One region of the Pseudoalteromonas sp. NEC-BIFX-2020_002 genome, then DNA from elsewhere that is predicted to be linked to it. Evidence: predicted binding sites of a transcription regulator. Region 1 holds the regulator's gene; each other region holds the start of a gene.
What was found. The regulator LexA, encoded in region 1, represses DNA repair genes until DNA is damaged. The targets are predictions, from matches to a motif close to TACTGTATNNNNATACAGTA.
Positions count from the first base shown of each region.

Region 2: a site for LexA is predicted at 6,293-6,312, ahead of HJP15_RS04835 (YebG family protein). Genes of this name have one in related genera too.
Region 3: a site for LexA is predicted at 4,238-4,257, ahead of HJP15_RS01210 (LexA family protein). Genes of this name have one in related genera too.

Region 1 covers NZ_JABEPJ010000019.1:31,661-42,224, forward strand. The annotation lists gene norR (nitric oxide reductase transcriptional regulator NorR) at 1-515, opposite strand, end outside; gene HJP15_RS17740 (hypothetical protein) at 660-929, shown strand; gene HJP15_RS17745 (NnrS family protein) at 929-2,161, shown strand; gene hmpA (NO-inducible flavohemoprotein) at 2,184-3,365, shown strand; gene HJP15_RS17755 (endonuclease) at 3,548-4,201, opposite strand; gene HJP15_RS17760 (hypothetical protein) at 4,404-5,114, opposite strand; gene HJP15_RS17765 (hypothetical protein) at 5,323-5,703, shown strand; gene HJP15_RS17770 (PaaI family thioesterase) at 5,681-6,142, opposite strand; gene lexA (transcriptional repressor LexA) at 6,321-6,938, shown strand; gene coxB (cytochrome c oxidase subunit II) at 7,357-8,499, shown strand; gene ctaD (cytochrome c oxidase subunit I) at 8,499-10,100, shown strand; gene HJP15_RS17790 (cytochrome c oxidase assembly protein) at 10,100-10,564, shown strand, end outside.
Region 2 covers NZ_JABEPJ010000003.1:105,198-115,761, forward strand. The annotation lists gene HJP15_RS04805 (redoxin family protein) at 1-170, shown strand, start outside; gene HJP15_RS04810 (cytochrome c-type biogenesis protein) at 167-628, shown strand; gene ccmI (c-type cytochrome biogenesis protein CcmI) at 629-1,903, shown strand; gene HJP15_RS04820 (MlaA family lipoprotein) at 1,913-2,644, shown strand; gene HJP15_RS04825 (EAL and HDOD domain-containing protein) at 2,783-4,006, opposite strand; gene putP (sodium/proline symporter PutP) at 4,375-5,853, shown strand; gene HJP15_RS04835 (YebG family protein) at 5,923-6,243, opposite strand; gene HJP15_RS04840 (ComEA family DNA-binding protein) at 6,506-6,802, shown strand; gene HJP15_RS04845 (DUF6170 family protein) at 6,816-7,133, opposite strand; gene dsbB (disulfide bond formation protein DsbB) at 7,130-7,642, opposite strand; gene fadR (fatty acid metabolism transcriptional regulator FadR) at 7,971-8,684, shown strand; gene HJP15_RS04860 (peroxiredoxin C) at 8,934-9,539, shown strand; gene HJP15_RS04865 (TonB-dependent receptor plug domain-containing protein) at 9,605-10,564, opposite strand, start outside.
Region 3 covers NZ_JABEPJ010000001.1:267,661-278,224, reverse strand. The annotation lists gene HJP15_RS01235 (lipid-binding SYLF domain-containing protein) at 1-16, shown strand, start outside; gene HJP15_RS01230 (hypothetical protein) at 400-594, shown strand; gene HJP15_RS01225 (hypothetical protein) at 707-1,183, shown strand; gene HJP15_RS01220 (patatin-like phospholipase family protein) at 1,323-2,366, opposite strand; gene HJP15_RS01215 (alanine/glycine:cation symporter family protein) at 2,440-3,846, opposite strand; gene HJP15_RS01210 (LexA family protein) at 4,274-4,687, shown strand; gene HJP15_RS01205 (Y-family DNA polymerase) at 4,675-5,937, shown strand; gene HJP15_RS01200 (hypothetical protein) at 6,052-6,516, opposite strand; gene HJP15_RS01195 (DUF4240 domain-containing protein) at 6,621-7,139, opposite strand; gene HJP15_RS01190 (YwbE family protein) at 7,136-7,330, opposite strand; gene HJP15_RS01185 (hypothetical protein) at 7,388-7,837, opposite strand; gene HJP15_RS01180 (hypothetical protein) at 7,842-8,129, opposite strand; gene HJP15_RS01175 (hypothetical protein) at 8,122-8,343, opposite strand; gene HJP15_RS01170 (ion transporter) at 8,445-9,254, shown strand; gene HJP15_RS01165 (TonB-dependent receptor) at 9,415-10,564, shown strand, end outside.

The sequences.
Region 1 (10,564 bases):
TACTGCTGTAGTTGCAGCGCGGTATGCAAATGCGCGGCGCACAATGTGCCAAGCTGAGCTAAGTAATCAAGGTTTAGTGTATCAAATGCGTGCGCATCAAGGCTGTCGAGTGTGATCACGCCTAGTAATTTACCTTCACTATCAAGCAAAGGCACACCTAAACAAGCATGCACAGGAATATCGCCCGTTTTAGCATACAACAAACCATCGTATGGGTCAGGGAGTGGGCAATCATGGGCAAATTGAAGTGGTTGACTGGCGCTACAAATGGCTTGTAAACGCGGGTGTTCATCAATAATAAAGCGCCTGCCGAGCGTGTCAGGCATGAGACCTTGAATAGCCACTGGCTTTAATACATCACCTTGGCGTGTAAGCAGTGCAATTGCATCGCTAGGCACGACCTCATTAATGCATTGGATCAGTAACTCAAAATGTGGGTTTTGGGTGCTGAGCGTGGCTAATTTAAGCGCGCTACTAATCAAGGTATTGTTATTGAGCATGTCAATTTGACTCATATGTGTTTATTTGCACTTTCAAGGATGAGTCATAATGACATGGTTGTCAATGTGTTTAATTTTAAGTTTATGTATTTAATAGGAATTTAATATTGGCTCGCTCTGTGCAATAGCTTGTTATATGTAACGTAGTGAGGGTTTTTTATGTTGATACCAATATCGAATGATTATTATCCTGCTTCCACTGTTGGTGATTTTTATACTCGCTTACTAACGGGGGCAAATGTTGCTTTAGGTGTAAGTACAGTGTTTATGCTGGTGACGGTTTTATTGAGTTATCCGTATGCTCATTACTTGCCGATGACGTTACAAATAGTGGCGCATATATCAACAATTCTTGCTGCGACTGTTTTGAAAATTAGTTATGTGCTGCGCTGTGTGGCGCTTAATGGATTAGGAAAGGAAGTACGCTAATGCAACCAATAAATCTGACGGAACCAGTGCCTGCACGCATTAAGTTTTATCAAGTAAGCCAATGGCCATTATGGATGTTGGCATTTAGGCCTTCTTTTTTAGCCGGTGGTCTACTGGCTTTTTTGTCGATCGGTTATTGGTTACTTATTTTAACGGGCCATGTTAGCTGGGGCTTAAGTATGCCCGCGACACTTTGGCATGCGCACGAGATGATGTTTGGCTTTGCCGGTGCGGTTGCTGTTGGTTTTTTATTAACAGCGGCTCAAACGTGGACCGGTGTGCCGAGTTTAAGTGGTTACAAATTAATGCTACTCACGGTGATTTGGCTCCTTGCTCGAGGTTCATTTTTTATTACTGGATTGGGGCTCGAGAACGCCAATTTATATGCGGTATTATTTTTCCAATTAATCTGGTGGCTAGGCGCAATTGCAGCGCTGGCAAATATGCTACTAAAAGCCAAAAGTAAAAATAACTACCAGTTTTTGCCAATACTAGGTGCATTGTGCGTGCTCAATAGTGTTTATTTATGGCTCGCCATTGAGCAAAAAATGCTGTTGGCTTTGGCTACTGTCGATACCGCCGTTTTGGTCATGACCTTATTGGTAGGCGTGGTGGCAGGGCGAGTACTGCCCTTTTTTACCGCTCGCGGCTTAGATTTAGCTGAACAAGTACGTATTCCACGTTTGGATAAAGTGCTGCTTTACAGCTCGTTATTTGCTGTCGCGTTTTATTTTATCAGCCAACTATTCATATCAAGTGTTAATCCCGGTTGGGTATTGGCCGTTGTTGCTGTATTGCATTTAAGCCGCTCATTGTTGTGGTGGAATAATAAAATGCTCAAAGTGCCACTGCTATGGTCGTTGCACTTCTCGTATCTAGCTCTTGGGTTTGGTTTAGCATTGGTTGCACTAAGTTTCTATAGCCCTGTTATTTTGTTTAAAGACGCACTACATATGATCACCATCGGTACGATTGGCATGATGATTCTTGCGATGATGACACGCGTATCTCATGGCCATACAGGCCGGCCTTTAATTATTCCACACACAATGGCCGTGGCGTTTGCTTTGGTGCTTGTTGCAGCGATTGTTCGTTCGTTATTACCCTTTGTTATTGGGCCGCATATTACGTGGCAGCTAAGTGCTGTTTTGTGGTTAGTGGCCTTTTTGTTGTTCTTGATCCATTGCATTCCTATTTTAACGCGGCGTCGTGTTGATGGGCGTAATGGTTAGTAATTTAGCTTTAGGAAGTAGTATGTTATCTGATAAAACCATTGAAATAGTTAAAAGCACAGTCCCTTTGTTAGCTGAGGCCGGTACTGTGGTTACTGATCATTTTTATAAGCGTATGTTTAGCCATAACCCTGAACTGCAAGATATTTTTAATATGGCTAATCAACGCAGTGGTCGTCAGCAATTTGCGCTTTTTAATGCGCTGGCTGCATATGCCCAAAATATTGATAATTTAGGTGTTTTGAAAGAGTCGCTTGCGCGTATTAATCATAAGCATGCCAGTATGCATATTTTACCGGAGCATTACCCGATAGTTGGCGGTCACTTAATTGGCACATTAAAAGAGCTGATCCCAGAGCAGTTTACCCCAGAAGTTGAATATGCTTGGCGTGAAGCGTACGCATTACTTGCAGATATCTGTATTACCGAAGAAGCGGCTTTGTATGCCCATAGCAAAAATAACCATGGTGGTTGGTCTGGGACGCGTCGTTTTATCATTGCACATAAGCAGGTTGAATCGCAGTTAGTGACCAGCTTTATATTAAGACCATTAGATTCAAAAGCAGTGATCACTCATAAACCCGGGCAATATTTAGGGATTAAAGTACAACCCGATAATGCACAGTACAGTGAGATCCGCCAATATTCTATTTCACAGCAAAGTAATGGTAAAAGTTACCGTATTAGCGTGAAAAAAGAATTGCTTCCAGCACCGGGGATTGTGTCTAACTATTTACATTCATTGGAAGAAGGCAGCTTTGTTGATCTTTATCCGCCAGCGGGAGATTTCTTTCTACGTTCAGAAGATAAGCCTGCGGTATTAATCTCTGCGGGCGTTGGGCAAACACCTATGTTAGCAATGCTGCAAACATTACTAAGTGAGCAATCTAATCAGCCAGTGACGTATTTACATGCCTGTGAAAATAAACAACAGCACTCGTTTGATCAATTTATTCGTGAGCAGGGCGAAGCGCATGCTCGATTAACACACCATACTTGGTTAAACCAAGGTGGCGAGGAGTCTGACTTTTCAGGTTTAATGGATGTTGCACGTGTTGCTGAGCAATTACCACTGGCAGAAGGCGACTTTTATATTTGTGGGCCAAGTGGTTTCATGGCGGCAATTAAACAGCAGTTACTTACTCTAGGCGTGGATGCTGCACGCATTCATTATGAGGTATTTGGTCCACATCAAGATCTTTAACTGGCCTGAAATTAGGTCGGGTGCTTTATATATCCAAGTCACCTCAAGACGCTTGCATCTTGAGGTGACTTGGCTAGAAAATATAAAAGTACCCTTTATAAAGCTTAATATTGCGGATTTAATAAAGCGAGTTTACGCGTCAATATTTGACTTATTGCGAGTTAGCCCAATCAACCGTTTACCTATAACTTGGTGTTGCTGATTTTTTGGGCTAATTCTTGATGTTGCCATGCGCTAAATAGTTTTTGTTGTTTGCTCGAAATTTTTAATCCATACGTTTTTTGCATATAAAAATAAGCATCTGCGATACGTTTTCTCGAGTAAAGAGGGGGTTCAACTACGCGTTGTTTAAAGTCGACCTTTACTTGGCAACGGCCATATTGGCTAGCATCCCCCGCTATCATTCCAAATCGATAATTAGAGCGATCTGCATTTATTTCACCAATGGCTGGCGCGAGGTTATGTATATCGGCTTCCATCTTACGAAATTGAGCACTGGTTTTAACGCAATTTTTTCGCCCGCCATCTTGCCAGCATTGTAGTTGGTGACCAAATTCCCATGCAGGTACAATGTGCTCCCACTCAATGCGTACAGCGCGTGCATTTGGTTTTCCTGAGCGGGTTATTGCATTACGCGGTACATAACCGCACTGAGTTGGATCGGGAACGAGCTTTTTACCTTGGCGTTTTATGTCGCAGCCACAATAAATGCTTTTAGCGTCGGTAGGTAATGTTTTGATTAAATGCCTTTTCGCTGTAGAAAAGCGAGTAAATTGCTCGGCATTAAGGTTAAAACTAAACAGCGATGCCAATAAGGCAATAATAAAATACGGCATATCCAATCACTTAAGTGAACTACAGGAGGGCGTATTTTAGAGTTATTATTCAATAGCGTAAATCAGCTGAACGGACGAGCTTAAGTACTTAATAATTAAACTAATGTATATTTTTATAGATCAGAAAGTTTACATTGCATATTTTTATATGCAATTTAGTCGGCGATGGCGTGTGGTTATCGCCATCACCATTAAGAGAATTTTATGTGCGAGTTCGTTTACGTCGAGGCAACCTGAAGTTTTGTAGTAGTAAAATAAATCCAGTGATACAAAATAACACGCTACAGGCAGAAAAACTGATCAGTAATGGATTATTAAAGTCTTCTCGTTCGTCGTAATCCATAATATGTAGCATCCAAAAAAAGTCAAAAATACGCCAAATAGTACTGCGTACAGTAATAACGTTTCCATTATCTGCTGATAGATATAACGTTGTGCTAAAGGTGTCGTCAAAAGTTACTTGCCAAATATTTTGTTTATAACCCACTTCACGAGGGCCTGTTGTTAGTATTACAGCATTATTAACTTTTGCTTCTATTAATAAATGAGCGTAGGCATTTGCAATAATTTGGGTTTTACTCGGTGCTAAAAGCGGGCGCCCAGTAAGGCCATTAAAGCTATGCTCACCTTCGCTGTTATTCACTGTAATTATTGGGGTGGTTAAAAAATGACTATAAGTTATTTGAGTTGGCTGTGGAACTTGCAAGACAATATTATCAAGTGAGGTAGGGTAATCGGCTTGATTAAATGGGTTATTAATTGAGCGTGCTGCAAGATGCTTACCGTGCACTTTTTCAAGAGGGATTGCGCTCATTACTAAACCACCTAACAACCAGGCAAAAATTTGAATTGCTAGTAAATACCCGAGCCATTTGTGAAATTTACGAGCGTGTTTAAAAATGCGTTTATTCATATTACTACCTGTTTGTTATTATTTTTCAGCGCGGTATTTTATAAGCTATACTCGGTTTGCCAATGTGGCAAATTGTCGCATGTAGATTTTAGCTTAGATAAAACGTTGAATTATGTATCTTGAGGTGACTTGGGGATAGATTATTTGGTATAAAAGCAAAAATAGGTTAAAGTTTGCATTGTTTTTAATGTGAGATAAAAGAGAAATAATGTCGGAAATTCAATTTTTAAATGTAGATCTTGAGCTTGAATCCAAACAAGATATTAGCCTGTTAGTTGCAGACTTAAAAAAGAGTGCTGTGGTTTTACATTATGATAAAGATGAGTACCGACAGCTTGCACGCATTGAATCTAAAGGAGAAGTAACCTCTCCTGATAAGGCGATTAATCACTTATGCGAGTTAATAGAGTCGTGTTCGCGTGCAGCATTAAAACAATGGTTATCGTGCTCAAAGCGTACTTTTGATCTTGGCTTTGAATCAGGTACCTCGCCAAAGTGCTTTAATCAAGCATTACAGGTTGATACCTTGTTACGCATATCTGCAATAGGTGCCGGTGTTGAAATTACTATTTATCCTGTTCAGAGCTAATTTTACGCTCAACAACTGCTGCGGTCATCCTCGATACGCAGCATAATTCACCTCGGCTGTTGGTTATTTTTACTTCCCATACAGATGTTCGCTTACCCAAATGCAGTGGCTTAGCTATTGCTGTTAACGTGCCATTACGTGATGCTTTTAAATGGTTCGCATTGATCTCTTGTCCAACGCAGTAAAAGTTTGTGAAATCGACCACAAAATTAGCGGCATAACTGGCGACGGTTTCAGCTAAAACAACATTAGCACCACCGTGCACTATTCCCATTGGGTTATGATGCTCAGGGATGGCTGGCATAGTTGCAACGAGGTAATCGTCACCAATTTCACTAATCTCAATGCCCATGGTTTTCATTAATGTGCCTTGTCCATTTATACCGTTATCAAGACTTTTGCATTGTTCAAGGGTGATAGGTTGATACCAAATACTCATATGTCCATATTCTCCAATGGGTTTAAATTTACTTTATACTTTTTAACATTCATATCGGTAACTTCATACTAATAAATTCAATCAATATTTATGGTTTTATTTAAGCCAATTTAAATTTGCGATTTTCATATAACTGTATATACTCACAGTTAAATGTACTGTATGGAAACCCAGTTGTATGCGCCCATTAACGAATCGCCAAGCTCAAATTCTCGAACTTATTAAAGCTTTTATCAAAGATACAGGCATGCCACCAACGCGTGCAGAAATTGCGCAGACGCTAGGTTTTAAAAGTGCAAATGCGGCAGAAGAGCATTTAAAAGCACTTGCTAAAAAAGGTGTGATTAAAATGAAACCTGGTGCAAGCCGAGGTATTCAACTGGTTGAAGAAGATGAGCCAGAGCAACTAGGTTTACCGCTTATTGGTAGGGTGGCCGCGGGTGAACCTATATTGGCTGAGCAACATGTTGAAAGCCATTGCCAAGTTGATCCGCTGTTATTTAAGCCAGCTGCTGACTTTTTACTGCGTGTACAGGGCATGAGCATGAAAGATATTGGCATTATGGATGGTGACTTATTAGCTGTACATCGTACTCAAGTGGCTGAAAATGGCCAAGTAGTGGTGGCACGTGTTGATGATGATGTAACCGTTAAGCGTATTGAAAAAGCTGGGAAAAAAGTTTTCTTACATGCTGAAAATGATGACTTCTGCGCAATTGAAGTTGATCTAGAGCATGAATCTTTCAATATAGAAGGTTTGGCTGTTGGTGTTATTCGTAACGCCGATTGGATGTAATAACTTTTTCATAGAGTGGCATCAAATAGCTGAAGTTTGATGCTTTACATTTTTTAACCCCTAATATATTAGAACCCACACTTGTAAGTACCATTCAAAGCCTTATTACCCCTACTTATCCACTGCTTTTAGCTATTTAATATTACCTTCCTTTGGAAAATAACGCGCTGATTTTTAGTTGTTATTTTTGCAGTAAAATAAAATTTAATTGCCATTAAAACTTGCTAATTGTTCATTTTTTAACTAATTGGTTAATACACTGTATTAACAATTGCTCTTTAATGAGTGTGTTTATGCCTGTGGTATAAATAAATTGTTAACTTTCAGTTAAAATAACAATAAACGAATTGGCGCGATTTAATAGCAGTGCCGCCTTTTCGCTTTGCATTTTTGCAATAGCATTCAAAGGAGTCGTCACATGGGTAAACTGAGCTCTACCTTGTGGCTTATATTGTTTGTTCTACCGCAGCAAGTATTGGCAAATAGCCAATTTAATATGCGAAAGGGCGTAACAGATATAAGTAATGATGTTTATCAACTGCACATGACAATATTTATTATATGTTGTGTGATTGGTGTAATTGTGTTCGCGGTTATGTTTTGGGCACTAATCCATCACCGAAAATCAAAAGGGGCAAAACCTGCCCAATTCCATGAAAGTACAAAAGTAGAAATCCTCTGGACGGCAATACCATTTGTAATCTTAATCGCTATGGCGGTACCCGCTACTAAAACTCTAATTTCGATGGAAGATGCCAGCAAAGCAGATTTGACCATTAAAATTACGGGGTCGCAGTGGAAGTGGCATTATGAATACATGGGTGAAGACGTTGCTTTTTACTCTATTCTATCAACCCCTCAAGATCAAATTTCCAACCAAGCAGATAAAACAAACACCTATCTACTTGAAGTTGATAAACCATTGGTATTACCTATTAATAAAAAAGTACGTTTTTTGATGACTTCAGACGATGTTATCCACTCTTGGTGGGTACCTGATTTTGCTGTAAAAAAAGATGCAAACCCTGGCTTTATCAATGAAACGTGGACCAAAATTAATGAAGAGGGAATTTATCGAGGTCAGTGTGCTGAGCTATGTGGTAAAGATCATGGTTTTATGCCTGTTGTTGTTGAGGCTAAGTCTGAGCAAGCGTTTACCGATTGGTTGCAACAAGCGAAGCAAGCCAAAAAAACGGCAGCAGCAGCAGATGCAGCCCTGCTTGACCAAACCCTCCCTAAAGAGGAGTTAATGGTGTTGGGAGAGCAAGTGTATATGGCTAGTTGCGCCGCATGCCATCAACCAACAGGAATGGGTTTACCAGGTGTATTTCCTGCGCTCAAAGGTAATCCTGTGGTGTTGGGGGATATTAATGATCATATTGATGTGGTGATTAATGGTCGCCCAGGTACTGCGATGCAAGCATTTGTTAAGCAGTTATCAATTAAGCAATTGGCAGCTGTCGTTACCTATAAACGTAATGCATGGGGTAATGATACTGGGGATGTGATTCAACCGAGTCAAATACAAGCCGCGATTGATGCAACTTCGGAGGCTAAATAATGAGTAGCGTAACAGAGCAACAACATAATGAAGCTGGGCATCATGACGGCGGACATCATCACCCTGCAAAAGGGTTTAAGCGTTGGTTGTACACAACTAACCATAAAGACATTGGCAGCTTATATTTAATTTTCTCGTTGACCATGTTTTTAATTGGTGGCGCGATGGCGATGGTTATACGCGCTGAGTTGTTTCAGCCGGGGCTACAATTAGTTGATCCTCACTTCTTTAATCAAATGACTACAGTACATGGCTTGATCATGGTATTTGGTGCTGTTATGCCTGCTTTCACAGGGCTGGCAAACTGGATGGTGCCCTTGATGATCGGTGCGCCAGATATGGCGTTACCTCGAATGAATAATTGGAGTTTTTGGATTTTACCATTCGCGTTTTTAATTCTATTAGCCTCATTATTTATGCCTGGTGGTGGCCCTGCATTTGGTTGGACATTTTATGCACCACTTTCTACTACATACAGTAACGATAACACCGCGTTTTTTGTGTTTGCTGTGCATATCATGGGAATTAGCTCAATCATGGGAGCAATCAATGTCATTGTGACCATTGTTAATATGCGAGCTCCAGGTATGACTTGGATGAAGCTACCGTTATTTGTATGGACTTGGCTAATAACGGCATTTTTACTTATTGCTGTAATGCCTGTATTGGCAGGTGCCGTGACTATGGTCCTGACGGATAAATACTTTGCGACCAGCTTTTTTGACGCGGCTGGGGGCGGTGATCCGGTGATGTTCCAACACATATTCTGGTTCTTCGGGCACCCTGAGGTGTACATCATGATATTACCGGCCTTCGGTATTATCTCAACAATAGTACCTACCTTTTCGCGTAAGCGGCTATTTGGCTATGCCTCCATGGTTTACGCGACGTCCTCAATTGCGTTGTTGAGCTTTATTGTTTGGGCGCATCATATGTTTACGACGGGTATGCCGGTCGCTGGGGAGCTATTTTTTATGTATGCGACCATGCTGATTTCGGTGCCAACGGGCGTTAAGGTATTTAACTGGGTAGCCACTATGTGGCGGGGTTCGATTAGCTTTGAAGTACCCATGTTATTTAGCATCGCCTTTATTGTGTTGTTTACGATTGGTGGTTTCTCAGGGTTAATGTTGGCAATCACCCCTGCAGATTTTCAATATCACGACACTTACTTTGTGGTGGCACATTTTCACTATGTATTAGTGACAGGTGCGGTCTTCTCAATCATGGCGGGGGCTTATTATTGGCTGCCAAAATGGACGGGTAATATGTTTAATATCACTTTGGCTAAATGGCACTTTTGGTTGTCGTTAGTGAGTGTGAATGTGCTGTTCTTTCCAATGCACTTTGTTGGTCTTGCAGGTATGCCACGTCGGATCCCTGATTATGCGCTGCAATTTGCCGATTTTAACGCGATTATTAGTATTGGCGGCTTTGCTTTTGGCCTTTCACAATTGCTGTTTGTTGTTGTGGTGTATAAATGCGCACGCGGTGGCGACAAAGTTCCGGCAAAAGTATGGGATGGTGCTGAAGGTCTTGAGTGGGAGGTTGCTTCTCCAGCGCCTTATCACACATTTGAAACCCCACCGGAGATTAAGTAATGAGTCATGCACCGTTACTTAAACGCTTAGTTTTAATATGCCTAGGCATGTTTGCTTTTGCGTTTGCAATGGTGCCGTTGTACGACGTTTTTTGTGATGTTACAGGGCTTAATGGTAAGCCCTCGCTAGAGCAAGCAAAGCAAAGCACGCATATAAATGAAAAGCGTGAAATAGATGTGAGCTTTACTACGCATGCACAAAGTGGCGCGCCGTTTAAGGTGAAATCACATGAATATAGTGTGGTTGTTAAACCTGGTGCTATGCGTGAGGTGTTATTCAAAGCAAAAAATATCAGTAATGAAGATAAAGTAATGCAAGCTGTGCCGTCGGTATCGCCAGGTAAAGCAGCTAAGTATCTACATAAAATGGCCTGTTTTTGTTTTGATCAACAGCCCTTAAAAGCAGGGGAGGAGGTTGAGTTTAAATTACTTTTTTATGTTGATACGGAACTCCCTGATGATGTG
Region 2 (10,564 bases), on a different contig from region 1:
ATATCCTAGACTTAAACCGCACACTGGCATTGGATTTAGGTGTATCGGGTGCACCAGAAACGTTTTTAGTGGATAGCAAAGGTACTATTTTGCTTCATCACACGGGGGATATTAATCCACGCGTGTGGCGTGCTAAATTTGCACCGTTAATGCAGGAGTTAAAGCCATGAAGTATGTATTAATTAGTTTTTTCTTATTATTCAGCACAGGAATTCTCGCTGAACAAGACCGCTACGTTTTTGCCAATGATGAGCAAGCTCAGCGCTTTGGTGAGTTAACAAAAGAACTGCGTTGTCCTAAATGTCAAAATCAAAACATTGCAGACTCTGATGCTGTAGTTGCAAAAGATTTGCGTGATAAAGTACTGTTGCTCGTTAAAGATGGCAAAACAAAAGATGAAGTAATTGACTATATGATAGATCGTTATGGTTACTTTGTTCATTACGAACCACCCGTTACGCCAGCCACATTAGTATTGTGGGTATTACCAGTATTAATCGTTATTTTTGGTTTTGGTTTCATTGTGTTTCGCCAACGTAAAGCGGCTGTCAAACAAACATGGAATGATCAAGATGAAGTGTTATTAACTAAGTTAATTGCAAAAAACCAGCGTCAGGAGCAAAACTAAATGATTTTAATGTGGGCATCGTTTGTGCTACTGACGCTTTTGGCTATCACGTTTGTGGCTTTGCCTTTTTTAACCAAAGAGCGAATACAGAATCTAACCTATAATGCTAACTCTGAATTAATTGCTATTTATGAGCAACGACTTGGTGAGCTTAGTTTAGATCTGGCTGAGCAGCGCATAGAACAACAAAGTTACGATGAGTCAATTATTGAATTGAAATGTCGATTGTTAAATGAGCTATCGCCAGAAAAGTCACTCTTCAGTCGTGGAAATAATCGTATTTTTGCGTTGACGGGCAGTGCATTTTTAGTCGTCTTAACCTTAATATTTTATACCGCAACAGGTTCGCAGCATCAATTAGAAAGCTGGAAGGCTGCGATGGAAAATTTACCTGAATATGGTGAACGTGCAGTGATGCAAAAAGGTGAACCATTAACGCAGAATGAGCTTCAAGCGTTCGCGTTGGGTTTACGCACTAAGCTTGCGCAAAGTGGTGATGATGAAGTTGCATGGATGTTACTAGGTCGCGTTGCGATGTCTTTAAATGAATATGACATGGCTCAGCAATCATTTGATAAAGTACTGCGTTTAAACCCTGAAAACTTGGCTGTATTGATCAGTTATAGTCAGTTAATGTTGCTCCAAGGCGACGATGTTAGTATGAATAAAGCAGCGCAAATGCTATCACGTGTATTAAAAGATGAACCTACAAATCTTGATGCTATTTCATTATTAGCGCTTATTGCTTATGAACGCCACGATTGGCTGGAAGCAAAAGCTGCATTTGAGATGCTTTTAAACAGCATGGATGAACAAGATAGTCGTTATAATATGATTGCACAGAGAATCGCAGAGATTGATCAAAATATTGCAGCCAAGAACACGCAGATCACCCCTGTAGAGAAGTCGTTTGCTGCAGGTACAGAGACAAGTAATATTTCCGTCACGATTGAGCTTGCTCCTCAACTGATAGCAAACTTACCTGAAAAAGGCACTTTATTTGTATTTGCAAAAGCAGCCAGTGGCCCTGCAATGCCGCTTGCAGTTGTAAAGTTAACGCAATATAGTTTTCCTCTTCAAGTCCAATTAAGCGATAACAACTCAATGGTTGAAGGTTTAACGCTTTCAAGTACCGAGCAAATAATATTAACAGCACGTATTTCAAAAGACGCTTCTGTAATGCCATCAAGTGGTGAGCTTGAAGGAAAATCAGGTATTTTACAGCGCAGTGAAACGAGCGAATACACTCTATTAATAGATGAGCTAATACCTTAAGGATAAAAGATGTTAAGACAGAGTTTGATTATATTAGGGTTACTAGTGAGCGCGGGATGCGCACAAGTACCAGAAGAAAAAGCGGATGAGCGTGACCCGCTGCAATCATTTAATCGTCCGATGTATGACTTTAATATGGATGTGTTGGATGCTTACATTCTTCGCCCTGTTGCAGTTGGGTATGTTGCTGTTACACCAACACCTGTAAGACGAAGCTTAGTTAATTTTACAGATAACATCAGCGCCCCAACGGATGTTATTAATGCGACATTACAAGGTAAAGCTGGTAATGCGGGCATTAGTATTGCTCGCTTTTTAGTTAATTCAACCGTGGGTATTTTTGGTGTTTTTGATGTTGCCAGCTCTCTTGGTCTAAATATTATAGATGAAGATTTCGGACAAACCCTAGGTGTGTGGGGAGTCGGCGATGGTGCGTATTTAATGTTACCAGGTATGGGACCATCAACAGCGCGTAATCTAGCTGGCGATGTGGTCGATGGTTTTGTATTACCTGAGATAGCCTTAACCACACCACAAACAGTGCTAGTATTTGCTTTTAAAGCAATCGAAGCGCGAGCGTCATTAATTCCACAAGAAAGCTTACTGAATGAATCTTTAGACCCTTATATTTTTATGAAGGATATCTATTTCCAACGTCAGTTATATGAATTGTATGATGGTAATCCACCAATTGAGAAAGAGCCTGAAGATTTTGATGAAGACTTTTTAGAAAGTTTGTAATTGAAAACATAAAAAATGCCAGCTAAGCTGGCATTTTTTATGTTTATACTAATCTGCATAAATATTTGAACAATTTAACGAATTAAATAGCCCCCATATCTACGCTGATTGGTATTAGATGATTAGGCTGAAAGCTTATTATTCACCAAGTACTCTCATTTGTTCGTTTGCCCAGTTTACGGCGTCATGGTACGCATCTGGCACTTTATCTGTTGCTAAGCCAAGCTGCTCTTGTATTGCATTCGCGCCTTGCCAATTTGCTTGTTCATAGAGTTTTACTAAACGTAAGTATTGTGCCAGCAAGCCTTCGTCTTTAACGAGTGCTAATTTTATGTCATTGGATAGTGGTAACTTTTCCATAACACTTTCCATACTTTCATCGAGTATGGCATCCATTAACGACATCATACCGGTCAAAAATGCCATGCCTGTATCTTTAAATTTATTATGATTTATTGCGAGTAACTCAGTAAAGCGTGCGCGAGTGAGCGATAATCTAATTAGTTCTGCAGGTTTATCTGCGGCAACTTGAGATGCAAAAAGTAGCGATAAAAACTTTTTAATTTCTTGTGCGCCTAAAACAATTAAGGCTTGTTTTATGGTATTTATTTCAGCTCTTCGCTTGAATGCAGCAGAATTACTATAGCGCAGAAGTTTGTAAGATAAGTTTACATCTCTTTCAAAAACTTCAGTAATTTTCTTTAAGTTTAAGTCAACAGTCGACGTTTCATAGAGTAATTCAGCAAGTGCCATTTCTGATGGAGGCAGTGTTTTACTTTGTACCATTTCAGGTTTAGAAAAGAAAAACCCTTGAAAGTATGTAAACCCTAGTTCAAGTGCTAATTGATACTTTTCGTATGTTTCGACTTTCTCAGCCAATAATTTAATTTGTGGGAATGGCTTAATTGCTTCAATAACTTCATGGATAGTATCAAGTTCACAGGTCAAAAAGTCGATTTTGATGATATCAATAAAAGGGTAAAAATGACGCCATACAGGCTGGTGAATATAATCATCAAGCGCTAGGGTATAGCCTTTTTCTTTTAAGTCTTTGACTAAAGAAAGTAAACGTTTCCCTGGTTGAATTGTCTCTAATATTTCGACCACAATTTGTTCTTTGCCTAATAGAGTAGGGTAGCCTTTTTGCAGTGTGTCGAGTGTAAAGTTTATAAAAGCAGGTTTGTTATCGGTTAAATCTTCTAAACCAAAGTTAAACTGGCTGCCCTCAATTAGTCGCGAGGTCGCTTCATCGCCATCGATGTTGGGAAATACATTATCAACGCCATCACGAAATAGTAACTCGTAACCTACAAGTTTTTTTTCACGGTCTAGAATTGGTTGGCGCGCAGCATAAAAATACATAAACAACAGATCCACATCAGTTAAACGATTACATCAGCAATATAAGGTAAAACATAGCAAATAGCATTAACTATATTTTCAAAATTAAACCTATAGTATTGGTGTGTACCAGTGTATAGATCTTATCCTAGGGTAAATAGTCATTAATTTCCATTGATATACACTAAATTTACTGCTTTTCACAAAAAATCAGAATGTTCTCATATGGTTGCTAGATTAGTCGTACTAATTGGAGTTATTTACCCTTAGCATGATATAGTCAAGCACTAGGTTGGTTTTTACACCAATAATGTCTTATTTATAGCATTGATTTGCGAGTCATTATTAGGATTAAATGCCTGATTTAAACTTCTTTATCGGAGGCGAATTTGGAAACTGGAATGATTATTTCTTTGGCAGCATACTTTATTGTAATGCTCGGCATTGGTTTGTATGCATATAAACAGTCAACCAGCGATGTGTCGGGTTACATGCTTGGTGGTCGTAGTTTATCACCAGGTGTAGCTGCATTATCTGCAGGTGCATCAGATATGAGTGGCTGGATCTTGATGGGGCTACCTGGCGCTATGTTTGTTACTGGGTTTAGCAGTACATGGATTGCGTTAGGCTTAATTATCGGCGCATGGTTAAACTACTTTTTGGTCGCACCGCGATTACGTGTTTATACTGAAAAAGCGAATGACTCTATTACTATCCCAGATTACTTTTCAAATCGTTTTAACGACAACAGTAACTTACTGCGAGTAGTGTCTGCGGTTGTGATTATTGTTTTCTTTACTTTATATACCTCATCAGGTGTAGTGGCTGGTGGTAAATTATTTGAAAGTTCATTTGGTTTAAGTTATGAAATGGGACTTTATATTACAACAGGTGTTGTAGTTTTATATACTTTGTTCGGTGGGTTTTTAGCGGTAAGCCTGACTGATTTTGTACAAGGTTGTATTATGTTCATTGCTTTAATTTTAGTACCTACGGTGACTTATACATTACTAGAACAGCCTTTAACATCAACACTTAACAGTATTAACCCGCAAATGCTGCAATGGATTGGGGCAGGTTCTTTGGTGAGTATTATATCAGCAATGGCATGGGGGTTAGGCTATTTTGGTCAGCCGCATATTATTGTTAGATTTATGTCTGTTCGAAGCGTCAAAGATATGCCTACCGCACGTCGTATAGGTATGAGCTGGATGATAGTTGCAGCGTTAGGTGCGGTAGCTACGGGTTTATGTGGAGCTGCATATGCCTATGAAAATGGCATCGTTGTTGATGATCCAGAAACAATATTTCTTGTTTTATCTGAATTACTTTTCCACCCACTTATTGCAGGCTTTTTATTAGCCGCTATATTAGCGGCAATTATGAGTACAATATCTTCGCAACTATTAGTGAGCTCAAGCTCGTTAACAGAAGATTTTTATAAGACATTTATTCGTCGAGATGCCACAGATAAAGAGCTTGTATTAGTAGGGCGAATTAGTGTTGCTTTAGTTGCTATTTGTGCCATTTACTTAGCGTATGATAGAGATAGTTCTATTTTAGACTTAGTAAGCAACGCATGGGCTGGTTTTGGTGCTGCATTTGGTCCACTGGTTCTATTTAGTTTATATTGGAAAAGAATGAACTTTGAGGGCGCATTAGCTGGTATGGTCGTCGGTGCTGTAACCGTGTTAGTGTGGTTTTATGCGCCGATAGAGGTTAATGGTGAACATATCAGTAAGTTAATTTACGGTATTGTTCCTGGGTTTATTTTATCAAGTATTGCAATTGTTGCTGTAAGCTTAACAACAGCAGCGCCGAGTGAAAAAATTACGCTATTGTTTGATGATGTCGAGAAATCGCTTTAATCATAATGTGTAATTAAGAATAAAAAAGGAGCTAATTAGCTCCTTTTTTATTTGTATTTTAGCTAAACGTTAACTGGCTGCTTTTTCTTCTGTGTTTTTCAGATCAGTAACGCTACTTGCTTCTTTTTTAGATTTTGCAGATGAAGCCTTAATTGGTACTTCTTTTGCGCCTTTCAAAACATTCATGAAATCATCTTTGCTTTTTGCAATCTCAAGTGCGAGCGATTCAATTTGTTGCTCGCTTAAAGGCACATCGACCTTTTCTAGCATCGCCTCAAGTGATTCAGCGATATCGAGCATCTTGTCATACGCGTCAGCTTCTTTTTTAGTAGTAAACGTCATACGCTCGACTCCGTTTCTTTCTACAACATATTTAACAACAACAGCCATGATTTCTCCTGCCAACTTGCTTGGTGAATGATAATTCACCTTGATTGATTACTGTTTTTATGTACAGTAAATGTTTGTCCGGCTATTTGCAAGTGAACATTTTTATTTTTTTATTATCGGTACGGTTGACAAGATGGACGCTATTTACTTTATTTAAAAGGTCACACTTTTTCAGTATGGCTTTAATTAAAATCAGTCAAAAAGTGAGATCGCTTTATCAACTATTAACTGAGTCCACGAATGGACATCATGGAGGAGAAACATGAAGTTTTTAACTTTAATAGTCGTATTATTTGGTTTTGCAGTCGCCTTGCCAAGTTATGCGGTCGATAATAAGCCTGCTACAGCTAAAATTGCTCAAAAAGCTGAGGTTATTAATATTAATCAAGCAAACGTTGACCAATTGGTTCAATTACCAGGTATTGGTAAATCAAAAGCGCAGGCTATTATTGATTACCGTACTAAGCAGGGTAAATTTAAATCACTAGGTGAGCTTACTCAGGTTAAAGGTATTGGTGACAAAATCGTTGCAAAATTAGAAGGAAAAGTAACGCTTTAATTACAAAGGCGAGCTATTGCTCGCCTTGTTTCTCTTTATTATATAGTTTAATAGCCTCGGCTAAAAAAGGTTTTGAAAATTGTATTTCGACGGGCGTTGTCAATATTGGATAACTTATACCTGTGACAATTAATGCAAGTATCATCAGCCAGCCATCAATATAAACGAGTGAGAAAAACAATGGAATTAATAGAGTTAGCTTAGCGATACGTAGACTGATTTTTTGCATTGGGCTTAGCATGCTAAGTGCTATTGCGATTATATCTTGTCGCTGTCGCACTTTTAGATGCTTAAGTTGAGGTAACTGGCTTGATAAAAAAGCAGGCATCATAGACTCTTCTTAATGATTAAACGAGCGAAAACAACAGTTATTAATACAATACTGAATGCTGCAAATATCACTTCCATCCAAGCAGGCATACTCATTCCTAAAAATTCCCAATCAATATTACCGCAATCACCGGTTGCAGCAAAAAAATTTGGTATCCATTCGTGTAAAGGCAGCGGGAAATTCGGCTCAAATTCACAACTAAAAGCAAATGGGTCAGTCGTTGTTTGCATATCAATGTGCTCACGTGCGATCAGGTAGCCCCAAATACTGGCTGTTGCCCACGTCACAATACCTAAAAACCGAAAGATAAAATGGCTTGGTTTAATGGCGCCAATTAATCCGGCAACTAATAATCCCAGCATTGCAGTACGTTGATATATACACATAATGCAAGGCTCTAAGCCCATTTTATATTGAAAAAACAACGCAACAATTTCAAAGATAAATGCAGTCACTGCCAATAATATCCATGGAGTACGTTGCTGTGCTAAATTAGCTAACCAATTCATAAAACTTCCAATCAAAAACGCTGTAGTTAGATTATGACGTAGACGCTAAACCACACGCAAGGGTAAACATCACTTGTAGCTATAAAAAGTTATACGCTGTTATTTATTCTTTGATGAAAATATCGCGTTTCGTGATCGCTGTGTTTTAATATGTAAAAGACGCAAGATGTTATATTTTTATGGATAATCCTAATTATTAGTATAGATTGGAGTGGGAAATCAAATGAGGGCGTTCTGACTGACTTTACTTGTTAGTTTGGCTTCATCTGGTACAATCAGTCAGTTAACTTATAAAGTGATGTAATGTGATAACTCGAGTGGGAATTGAATGAGAATTTTTAAAGCTAAAAGTCCAGCTGGATTTGCGGAAGAGTACATTGTTGAATCAATTTGGAATGGTGATTTTCCTCCAGGCTCTATTCTTCCTGCTGAGCGTGAGTTATCAGAATTAATAGGTGTTACACGTACGACTTTACGCGAAGTGCTACAACGTTTAGCGCGTGATGGTTGGTTAACGATCCAACATGGTAAACCAACACGGGTTAACAACTTTTGGGAAACCTCAGGATTAAATATATTAGAAACGCTTGCGCGTCTTGATGAAGATAAAATGCCAGAGCTAACAGATCAATTATTATCTGCTAGAACTAATATTAGCGCAATTTATACTCGTGCAGCAATTAAACATGCACCAGATCGTGTGATTGAAATCTTATCACAAAGTGATGAGCTTGAAGATAGCGCACAAGCATTTGCAGATTATGATTATAAAGTTCACCATGAATTAGCGGTTGCCGGAAATAACCGTATTTATGTGTTAATTTTAAATGGCTTTAGAGGTTTTTACTCTAAAATAGCTTGTCATTACTTCTCTGATCCAGGCACACGTCAATTAGCGCGTCAGTTTTATAAAGACTTAACTATACTGGCCGAAAAGCGTGAACACGATGGCGCAATTTCATTGCTACGTAAATATGGTCATCAAACTGGTGAAGTATGGCAAAAAATTCGTGGTGACATGCCAGAAAATATTATGGATTAATGCAGTAAAATAGATGGATTGAAGAAACCTGCTTTTGCGGGTTTTTTTGTGTTCATTTTATGCATTAAAATATGTTCAATATTTTCGATTGGCTGCATCGGAAAATACGATTATCTATTTAAGCTTATTATCTCTAGAATATTTGGATAATTATGCATGTAAACCCTTGGTATTTCATTTTTTGATGCCATATTAAAGGCAAGCATTGCGTAAGCAATTAAAAGCAAACTCAAATATTTGGAGAATAAAATGGGTGTATTAGTAGGCCGCCAGGCACCAGACTTTACCGCTGCAGCAGTATTAGGTAACGGCGAGATCGTAGATAGCTACAATCTTCACGAAACAATTAAAGGTAAAAAAGCAGTTATTTTCTTTTACCCGTTAGATTTCACTTTCGTATGTCCTTCTGAACTAATTGCTTTTGACAAGCGTTTCGAAGAATTCCAAAAACGTGGTGTTGAAGTAATTGGTGTTTCAATTGATTCACAATTCTCACACAACGCATGGCGTAACACTGCTGTTGCAGATGGCGGCATTGGCCAAGTGCAATATGCATTAGTTGCAGACGTTAAACACGAAATTTGTAAAGCATATGACGTTGAGCACCCAGAAGCTGGCGTTGCATTTCGTGGTTCATTCTTAATCGACGAAGCAGGTAACGTTCGTCACCAAGTAGTGAACGACTTACCACTAGGTCGTAATATCGATGAAATGCTACGTATGGTTGATGCACTTGCATTTCATACTGAGCACGGTGAAGTATGTCCTGCTGGTTGGACTGAAGGTAAAAAAGGTATGGACGCAAGCCCTGCAGGCGTTGCTAAGTTCCTTTCTGAAAACGAAGGCGACCTATAATTTAGGCCTTTGTTTTAGAATATAAAAAACCCGCCAATTTGGCGGGTTTTTTTATGTGCTTTTATTTAGAACTTGTATGCAAGTTTAAAGTAAGCTTGGCGCCCGATAGCACTATGTGTCTTACTGTCAACGCCAAAAGAATCTGATGGTGCCTGTGGCGGTTCTTCATTTGTAAGGTTTGATGCACCTAAAGTTAGTGTTAATTCATCGAAACCTACATAACTGACTGATGTGTCGATTGAGGTCCAAGAATCAATATCAAAACGATCATTGTTTGTATCAGGTAAATCGTTGTAACCGCTTATATAGTTAATACCAACATTAGCAAGCCAGCTCTCATTACTCCAATCAACCCCTGCAACCCATCTAAATTCTGGATGTTGGAATTCACCATTAAGGTCTTCAGCGACAATACTCGTATTACCTTGTTTATCACTTTCAAACGATTGTTCTTCAAAATTTAGCGTGTAGGTTAAATTATAATTGAATTTGAATTCACCTAAGTTATCGGTATTTAAACGATAATTAAGATTTAAATCAAACCCATCCGTTTCTCGCCCGCCTATGTTTACGAATGTATCGTTGATCACTAAGATACGACCAAGATTACCACCTTGACTTGGTGCCCGTTGGACTAAAGCTTGATCGCTACCACAGCAGTCAACGAGTTTTTGAGCGCCAATTTTCTTAATGAGATCTTCTTGATCATAATTCCAGTAATCTACACCGACGCTAAAGTTATCAGTAGTTTGCCAAATAACACCTAAATTATAGTTACTTGATGTCTCTGGTTGTAAGTCAGGGTTACCAGCAACAATTGCGGTATATTCTGTAGGCTCGCAATCAGCTTCAGCGCCAGTTTGGCGACAACGCTCTTTATCAATAACGCTTGGTGATTCATCAGTTCGGCCAAGGTGCAATTGTACTAATGATGGCGCTCTAAATGCAGTTCCCCATGAACCACGAACAACCAAACTATCTAAAGGTGTCCAGCGAAAAGCAACTTTTGGGTCTGTGGTAGAGCC
Region 3 (10,564 bases), on a different contig from region 1:
TTCTGAGCTAAATTAAGTATTCAAACCCCTCTAAAAGTGGGCTAGTTTGTGTAATTACGCCCGCTTTAATTTATTCAACACTATTTAACATAAGATAGATTATAGGCTATCAGCTATCAGCTATCAGCTATCAGCTATCAGCTATCAGCTATCAGCTATCAGCTATCAGCTATCAGCTATCAGCTATCAGCTATCAGCTATCAGCTATCAGCTATCAGCTATCAGCTATCAGCTAAAAATAACTTATAGCTTAAATTTTTCAATTAATTTTAATTCAAATTTTCTTATAGCTATACTTTTATCAAACGCTCAGCCAAACCAAATCTCAATAATTTATCTAGGCTATTTTCTCCTACTCGCCCATGCGTAGATTGCAGAATTTCAGATTACGATAATACAATGACCACCCCTTGGGGAAAAGTTAAGCCTTCTGATGTTCAGCTAGTTCACCGATACAAATGGTCAGCAAGGAAATCTGAAAATATGTACAAAACACTTAAGGAGCAAAATAAAACACAAGATGTATATTTACCTGAATTACAAAATCAACTATTAGATATAATTAGAGAAATATCAGAAAGAACTGGAAGTTAGCAAAAACTCAAATTTAGTTGACCATGCAGTAAACTAAGCCATTAAATTAAATAGTTTTTATCACCTTCAACTATTTGTTATTCTAAACTTAACAAATAAAAAAGGACAAAAAATGCCTGTCAACACTATAGATTATCTAACAGTAATTAATTCATATACTCCTTCACTTACTAGTACAAACATCATAGCTTTAATGGCACTTTTGGTTGCTTTCACTCAGTGTCGAATACAAAAGAGTAACCTTAGGTTAGCTCTGTTTGAAAAGAGATTTAAAGTTTATTTAGATTCACAAAGACTTTATCAAGAATATACTAAGGGATATATTTCTGACGTTACTTTTAGCTACTTTATTTGTTCATTTCATGCATCAAAAGTACTATTCCCAAAACCTTCAGGGGTCTATACGTTTCTAGATGAAATACATAAATCAGCCGTATCTTTCAATAGTACTAAAACAGCAAGTGAAGATACTGATGAACCAACTGCCTTAGAAATGATTGATAAATACAGAATGGAAGCTTGCTCTAATTTAAATGGTTTTTTAGAAGAGCTAAATAAGTTAATGACGCCATATATAAAGATTAAATAGCAAGACAAACTGTCCCAACTGACAACAAGCTTAAATCATTAATAAAAAAGGGCTTTTCGCCCTTTTCTTTAATATTACGTACCATAACTAATGGGCTGTATAGACAGTATGATCAATAAGCATAAAAAAACTCACATTCTTAAATTGTCTTTACTTCAAACTTACCTATTGTTAGATTTTTATCAAATGCGTCGGCTAGTTTTTCGGTTTCGCTAAATACGGTATTCCAATATTTTATTCGGGTGTCGGTATCGAGTTTTGTAAAGTCTGTTCTGTCTGGTATTTTCCCGTAAGGTAAGCTGGCGATGAATTTTTTAGACGGGGTGATCATTACCACGTTATCGTAATTTTCTGTGGCTACTTTACGTTTTAAATTTTTATCGAACCACCCTGCCTTGGGATCTGAATTAAAATGTGGGTATAAAATCAAACCTGGGTTGTTAATTTTTAAATCAAAATGATAGTCAACAATGCCGCCGTCGCGGTACATACCAGGCGGCGATCCAGCTATATTTTTTATACCTTGCATAACTAATGGGATTGAACCAGATGCTAACAAAGCATCTTTTAAATTTTCGCTCGTTAAATCTAATTGTGTAGTTTTAATTTTATAACTGTCTTCAATTGAAAAATCACTATTAGGTGCTTGATAAATAAAACGCTCGTATTGATTTTTTAAAAATCGGCGATCAACTCGATTATACAAATAGCTTTTTGTTAAGCCTAATAACTGTAATGCTTTATGATCGCTGCCTACAAAGCCATTTGATTTAGCGACAATAAAGTGTGCTTTAAAAATAGGATTATTAATGATTTCGGCAACACCTGTTTGGGCAAAAACATCGTCTAATAACTGTTTTGCTTTTTCGGTTATTTCTGCTGGTGTTGGTTTAGCGGTTGAGTAACGTGTTTGGGAATACGATTTAGCTAAACGCTCAATCGCTGCAACAGGATCCTTTTGTGCAAAACACGCGGCACGAAATGCGCCGGCTGATGAGCCAACTAAGTTTAATTGCGTCGTTCTATTTTTAAAAAACTCACCAAAAATATACTTATCTAAACCAAATAAAGTAAACCATTTAGGCCCACCGGATGCACCTAAAAAGGTATTAAAAAGCGGTGCTTTAAAGCCTTGTTCGGCAATTATTTTTGCAGCAGTTTTACCTGCATATATCTCTATCATGGTAATACTTAATTATTTTAGCGCGATTACACTGAATATTTATTCAATTAAACATTCAGCATAAGCGAGCTATTTAATGCCAAATACCCTTTTCGGTCTTACCTTGAATAATGACATTTTTTGCATTAAATTTAGGTTCAATACCTTGGGCTCTTTGCTTATTATAATCATCTGTTACATTTAAAATAGTCGGGGTGAGTAATATAATGGCAATAACGTTAACCACGGTCATCAAACCCAGCGCAATATCGGCTAAATCCCACACCTCTTTTAATGTTGCAGACGCGCCCCACATCATCATTGATAAATATAATAGTGTATAAATGCCGCGCCCTATTTTATTATCAAGCTTAAATAAGTGCAGGTTGCTTTCTGCATAGGCGTAGTTGGCCACTACAGAAGTAAACGCAAATAAAGTAATGGCTGCAGCCACAAAATATACGCCACCCTGTGCTAAATGTGCGGTCATAGCTGCTTGCGTTAAACGAATACCTTCCATCTCGCCGCTAATATCCACATTAGCAAGTAAGATGATCACCGCGGTGCAGCTACACAGTACAATAGTATCGAAGAATACACCCAGCATTTGAATATATCCTTGAGTTACAGGGTGGTTAGGTGTTGGTGAGGCGCTAGCTGATGCATGCGGCACACTGCCCGCGCCTGCTTCGTTTGAATATAAACCCCGTTGTATACCATTTTTTATTGCAGCTCCCATTGCCCCCGCACCGGCTTCTTGCAGGCCAAACGCAGATAGGAATATATCCTTTAACATAGCAGGTACTTGGCTAAAGTTGAGTAGTGTAATAATGACCGCAGCCAGCACAAATATAATCCCCATCACGGGCACTACTCGTTCAGCAAAGCGTGCAATGGCTTTGAAGCCACCTAATATAATAGAGCCTGCGAGGATGGTTATAACAATACCAGAGTAGAATGTTGGAATTTCAAATGCGAAATTAAGTGCATCGGTTATGGTATTGGTTTGCATAGCGCTAAAGGTAAAGCCGTAACCTAAAAATAAGCACAATGCGAATGCAATAGCGAGACTGCGGCTATTTAAACCTTGTTTAATATAATAAGCAGGGCCGCCTCTAAATTCACCTTGGCTATCGCGTACTTTATATACTTGACCAAGCACGCTTTCAGCAAAGCCTGTGGCCATGCCTAATATAGCAATGACCCACATCCAAAATATTGCGCCACTGCCACCCAGTGATATAGCAACCGCTACACCGGCTAAATTCCCCGTGCCAACACGGGCACTTAAGCCTGTGCAAAGCGCTTGAAAAGAGCTTATATCGTCTTTATTACATTTACTGCTGCCTTTAAGCAGGCTAAACATATGTTTAAATTTTAGAATTTGCACAGCTTTTAGTCGCACTGAAAACCAAATACCGGTAAACAGCAGGATATAAATAAGGACTTGCCCTTCACCCCATAAAAGATTATTGATGCTGCCTACAACTGTGTTAAACATGTTTATCCCTTCTTGAACTCAAGTATTAAACCTAGCACCTTTATGAATAACAAATCACTAAATGCGTATTTTTATTTAATATGCACTTTATCGTGATTTGTTAAATAATCAAGAAGCTATTAACGTTAAAGGGAATTTTTTATTTTTACTAGAAGAAATTACCTACAATAAACAAAGTAGCCATCACTTAGCGTTTGAACTCAGCAGCATTTGAGTAAGTACTTATGTCTGGCTGAATATTTCACTATAAATAATGGTTTCTCTATATTGATGAAAAGACACAGCTAGACTTTAGAAAGAAAAAAATAATAAACATAAAAATCATGTATTTAAGTTTTAGTAATTAATTTACTGTCACCCCCTGCTTGGCTTTTTAGCTAATTTTACATTATACTGTATAAACATACAGTATAATGTGTTTTTATCTATGCATGTCATTCCTATATATATCGAAGCGGGCGTATGCGGGTTTGAATCGCCAGCCGCCCAATATAAAGAACTTGGTTTATCTTTGGATCAATTATTAATTAAACATCCCGATGCGACATTTATCGGTGTGGCTTCTGGGGAGTCAATGCAAGGCGTTGGCATTTTTGATGGTGACTTATTGCTTGTGGATCGCGCTGAAGAAGCCAAAAATGGGGACGTTATTGTGGCTAATTTAAATGGCTTATTTGTATGTAAGCTATTAGACAAAACTAATGCCCGCTTACTCTCAGCCTCAGCTTTATATTCACCTGTGCAACTAAGTGATGCCGATGAATTTCAATTAGAAGGTGTTGTCACTCGCTCTATTCGATTACATCGTCCAAGTCCTGAGCTACACCAATGTACGCCTTAGTGGATGCTGTAGCATTTTATGCCAGTGCAGAAAAAGTATTTGATCCCGCAATTCGTTCAAAACCGGTGGTAGTACTTACTAATAATGATGGCTGCGTGTGCGCTATTTGCCCTATAGCACGGCGTTTAAATATTCCTAAATTCCAACCTTATTTTAAAGTTAAGCATTTATTGGCTAAGCATAAAGTAATCGTTCGTTCATCTAACTATGAGTTATACGCAGATTTAAGCGATAGAATGATGAATGTGATCAGTCGTTTTTGTGATAAACAATATATATATTCAATTGATGAGTCATTTTTACATTTTACCGGTTTTACTCCTTTAATTAATGATTGGCATCAGTACGGACACTTGATCCGCCGTACAGTATGGCGTGAAACTAAATTACCTGTGGGGGTCGGCTTTGGCTCAACGCCCACTTTGGCCAAAGCAGCAAATCATGCAGCTAAAAAGCTTAAGGGTTTTAACGGGGTTGCTGTCATTGATAGCGAACAAGCGCGACTGCGTATTTTAGCTGCGATGGATGTCGCTGATATATGGGGAGTGGGCAAACGTTTAGCCAAAAAGTTAAAGCAACTTCATATTAACAGTGCACTTGATTTGGCAAAACAAGATCCACTGCAAATGAAACGCTTATTTAATGTGGTACTGGCTCGTACTGTGGATGAACTAAACGGCCGAACCTGTTTAGAGTGGGATGAAGTACGCCAAGATAAACGTGAAATTTTTTCGACTCGTAGCTTTGGTGAACGTTTAACAGATCCAACGGTATTAAAAACAGCCTTGATAAACCATTGTACTATTGTTGCTCGAAAATTGCGTCTGCAACGCTCTTTAACTAAACGCTTATTATTATTTGTGGCAAGCTCCCCACATGAACTAAACGCTTATAAAAAATCATTAGTGTATGAGCTGCCCACATCTAGCGCTGATAGCTGTGTATTTGCCAATGCAATTAGCGAGGTTTTTGCACAATTATACCAACAAAATGTTCGCTTTTATAAGTGTGGCGTGGGAGCATTAGAGCTTAGTTCACAGCAATTTCAGCAATCAGATCTTTTTACGCCGAATAAAAATAACATTAAACTAATGAAATGTTTGGATTCTGTAAATGCGCGTTATGGCAGCAATACGCTTGCTTTGGCAAGTCAGCAACAAAGCCAAGCGTGGCATATGAAACGTGAATTTTTATCTCCACAATACACCACTCGCTGGCTACATTTGCCAAAAATAAGCTGTAACTTATAAAAGGTTATAACAAGGAAAAATTATGATATGTAGTTGTTCTATATAAGTAATTTTTAACGTAGTTAGTGAGTTACTTAATTTGCTAGAATGATCACGTTTTTAATAAAATTGGTATTATGGCTGGCGCTCAAACTCACAGCGTACATTGGTATTTTCAACACTGTATTGAATACGCGTAGGCGAGATGAAATGCAGCATTTGGCTCGTATCTAAATTATCAGCCTGATTTTCACAGCGAGTATGGCGCAGCGATAGCGTAACTCTTTGCGTTGTGTATTTGTATTTAGTCGTCACTAAACAAAAGTTTGCCGTTTTATTCGTTTGCGTTCCATGATGCAAGGCGGTAAAAACAATCCCTTCACCTAGTTTAAACCCTAGGCTTGGCGCGCTTTTATCAAACCATGATAATTGCCCATCAGTGCACACACTCGCGCTGCCTGAAACTAACTTATACGTACCTACTTTAGTGTTTAACAAACTAATAAACTGACTTTTATTGCTTGGTAGTTCAGTTTTAGCACTGATTGTAGTGCTAAAAAAAACAAACACGAAACACAGTAATATTTTACGATAGCCCATTAAATACCTGACTTAGAGTGGTTTGTATTTACAGCATAGCATGCAATGTCTATTAAAATTAAACAAACCTATAATGAATCGTTGTTTACTTTTTATAGTTAAAATTATTGCCAATATTTAGCAAATAATTGCGGATACGCGAGTTTTAAAAACTTAGCTTTGTCTTTAAAGCGTTTACCTTTAGGCTGTTCTTGCCCTGATGGAGCAAAAGGTAATTCATCTTCATTGCGCTCTTCGTACAGTAATCCTGCAATAAGATCATACTCATCTAAATAGGGATAGGGTTGCTCATTTAAATGGTATACAGGCGTGCAATCGGCCAATGAATCTGCATTATCGAGGGCTGCGTTAAAAGCAGCTTCGCCACGAGATATTAACCAACAGCGAAACTCTGAAAAACCATACTCATCGTTACAGCCTGCCATTACAAACGCTGCGCCAAATAACTCCCACGTAAAACTTTGTCGCATACAGAGACTAAATTGCTTATCGAATTCAATTAACTGATCGTCGTCTAAATCTGTAAGTAAGTTTTTTAAACGCTCGCTCACTGACTCTGGCTCAGCGGTTTTATCTTCTACGGTAACCAATTGCCAAAATTCAGCGGGGGTAAGTACACTCATGACAATATCTCTTTCACTCGCCCTACTTGTCCATCCTCTAAACGAACTTTAATACCATGAGGATGGTTAGGTGATTTAGTGAGTAGGCGCTCAACAACACCTTGGGTCAATGTGCCGCTACGCTGATCTTCTTTTAAAACGATATTAACTTCGCTACCAGGGGTAATTTGTGAACGAGTAGGAACAGTCATTATTGATCTCTATTACTATTTTGTAGAATTATAGCCTTATGTGATCGCAATACCAAATTAAACAAGAGTGATTTGAATAGTTTGCTGCTCATTAGCTGCTAAAATTGAGCACATATGTGTTTTGAGCTCGCACGCTTTACCCACTAATTGAAAATCAAAACCTTGACCATTGCCATCCAATATACAACTTAAGTAATTGTCACCAATTGTTATTTTGCTAATACGGGGGATATCAAGCCGAGATAGTTTATTTACCATACTTTGTTTAATGATTAACTCATTGCCTTCACGTGTAATAGCCGCTGTAACCATATTTTTTTCTAAAAACTGCTGACTATAACGTCGTGAAAACGCCCAGAACGCTATGGCCACTACAAAGCCATTGCTTAGCACATGATTTGCACCTACGGGTTGTTGAAGCTGATAAAGCCCAAATATAAAAAATAAACCTGCTAATATGAGCAGCCCACGCTGCTTTTGTTTATTCGTTAAATTAGAAAACATCATAATCCTAAAGATTGTCAGCGCTAAATATAAATTTTTTGACTGTTAAATCAATGCTTGCAAGTTTTTTACTTATTATATTTTTAACTAATTGAGTATCTTGATTTTTCGTTGCTTGCTCAAGCGCTAATTGATCTTTAAAGTAACAGCTTAATTTAAGTGATGTAGTTGGTTTACTTAAATCTATCTCATGAGTTAGCCAACTAAATTCACTTAGTTCATCTTTAATTTCTTCACAAGCTCGCGTTAAATTGACACGCAGTACTTTATCGAATTGCTTTTGTGTTTTAGTCATTTTTAGTCGCTTGCTGCTCTGCTCGTTGCTTTTTAAACTCATCGTAGCCATCTTCTTGGCGCTTTATGCACTCATGATACTCTTTATCAGCCATATAATTACATTCACCTAACCGTGCAGATTGAATTTCATGGTAACGTGAATTTGAGCTACATGCGGTTAAAAAAACCACTAGCATCGCACTTATAGCGAGCTTTAGCATATTGAAAAGCATTAAAAATTCCTTACATTTAAAACCGGAAAAGTAATTCATCCATGACTATTTTGCTGTATATTGCACTCGTTTTTATTTATAACCGTTAAGGGATAATTATGATGTTGTCGCAGTTACACGAGCTGTTCCAGCGTATCGATAAAAGTAAAATATTTCAATCATTTGTTATTGTAGTTATTATAATTTCTGCATTAACAGTAGGCGCACATACTTACTCACTACATCCAACGGTTGAGTTTTTTTTACATTGGATGGATATTGGCATCACCGTCTTTTTCTTGATTGAGTTGATCATTCGTTATATCGCGAGTAAAGGCATCAAAGACTTTTTTTCCAAAGGGTGGAACATCTTTGATTTAATAGTAGTCGTAGGCAGTTTATACCCTGCTGCAGGCTCAAGTGTATTTATAGCACGGTTGCTACGTATTTTTCGCGTTCTACGCCTGGTATCAATGGTTCCTGAACTGCGTTTATTAGTTAACTCTCTGCTTAAAGCTATCCCACAAATGGGCTATATCGCCCTTCTAATGTTTGTTATTTTTTATATCTATGCAGCAACAGGAAGTATGTTATTTTCTGAAATAAACCCTGTTTTATGGGGGGATGTGTCTATTTCGATGCTTACTCTGTTCAGAGTGGCAACATTTGAAGATTGGACCGACGTCATGTATGAAACCATGGCCGTGTATAAGCTAAGCTGGATCTATTACCTTACATTTATATTTTTGACCGCTTTTGTGTTTTTGAACATGATGGTAGGCGCTATTTTAGAGGTAATGTCTGAGGAGCACCGCAATGCGCGTGAAGAGCAAACAAACATTAATGATATGCCAGCAACACAAGGGCAAATAAACGAATTAAAAACACAATTAAGTGAGTTAAAGACATTGCTTAGTGAAAGAAAAATGTAACTCTTCGTGTAATGACACTTCTTAAATGCAGTGTCATTACACTTTAAAACCATAAAATCATTTTAGAAGCGTGCACAACCCTAAAGAGGAACTCAATTGCGAATCATTTCCAATTAGTTTATTATTACGTTCCATTTTTATATTGCGCATTTTTAAGAATATGATCAAAACCAACCTTAGCATCCTAGCACTTATAATTTCAGCTCAAGTAACCGCCAACGATGAACCACAAGACTTAGAACGTATTTTAGTTACCGGTAGCCGTATCGCTGAAAGTATTGATGAAATTCCATCATCGGTAACAATTATTGGCCAAAAAGAACTCGCAGCACAACTTAAAGTAACCACTGATCTGCAAAGTATATTAGCAATGTATGTACCCGGCATTGCCTCAAGCAGTGGAACATCAAGTAACTTTGCACAAACATTACGTGGCCGTGCAGCACTTGTTATGATTGACGGTGTCCCGCAATCAACACCACTTAGAAATGGGTCTTTAGGAATGCGTTCATTAGATCCTCATGTCATTGAACGAATTGAAGTTATTCAAGGTGCGACCTCTATTTATGGTAATGGTGCTGCGGGAGGTATCATTAACTACATCACTAAAAAGCCTGCAACAAACAGTAAGTTTAGTTTAAACACAACCGCATCGACACAATTTAGTGCGGTAAAACTTGATGACTCTGCCGGTTTAAAAGTAACGACAACCGCATCAGGTGAAATTGATGACTTTAGCTATATTGTCAGCTTAGGTATTGAAAATAATGGCGTATTAAGAGACGCTGAAGGTGATGCACTCGGTACACAATATGGATTATCTGAAGCAAAGTCGCGTAATTTCTTCACTAAACTAAGTTATGACTTTGATGCCGATAAATCACTGCAAATGACCTACAACTATTTTGAATCGCAACAAGATTCTGCATGGGTTGATGTTATTGGTGATATCAATAAAGGTGAAAAAACCTACGCAATAAAAGACGCTGTAAGCACGCCATTTAATGCAGCGCCACAAGGGCCACGTGGTAATCATAATTTACAGATAAAATACACTGATGCAGAGATTTTTAGTAATACCGCATTCAATTTAGATGTGTATAAACAATCCATCGAAAATGTATTTTTTTACTCAACGGTTTTAGCAAACCCTGATTTAAACCTAGCAGGTGGACAGTCGTTAATTAAGTCAGAAAAACAGGGATTACGCTCAGTATTTAATACGTTAGCTGATTGGGATAATGTTGAAGCGACCTTTATTTACGGCGTTGATATCCTCAATGATACTACTTCTCAACCAATGGTTGATG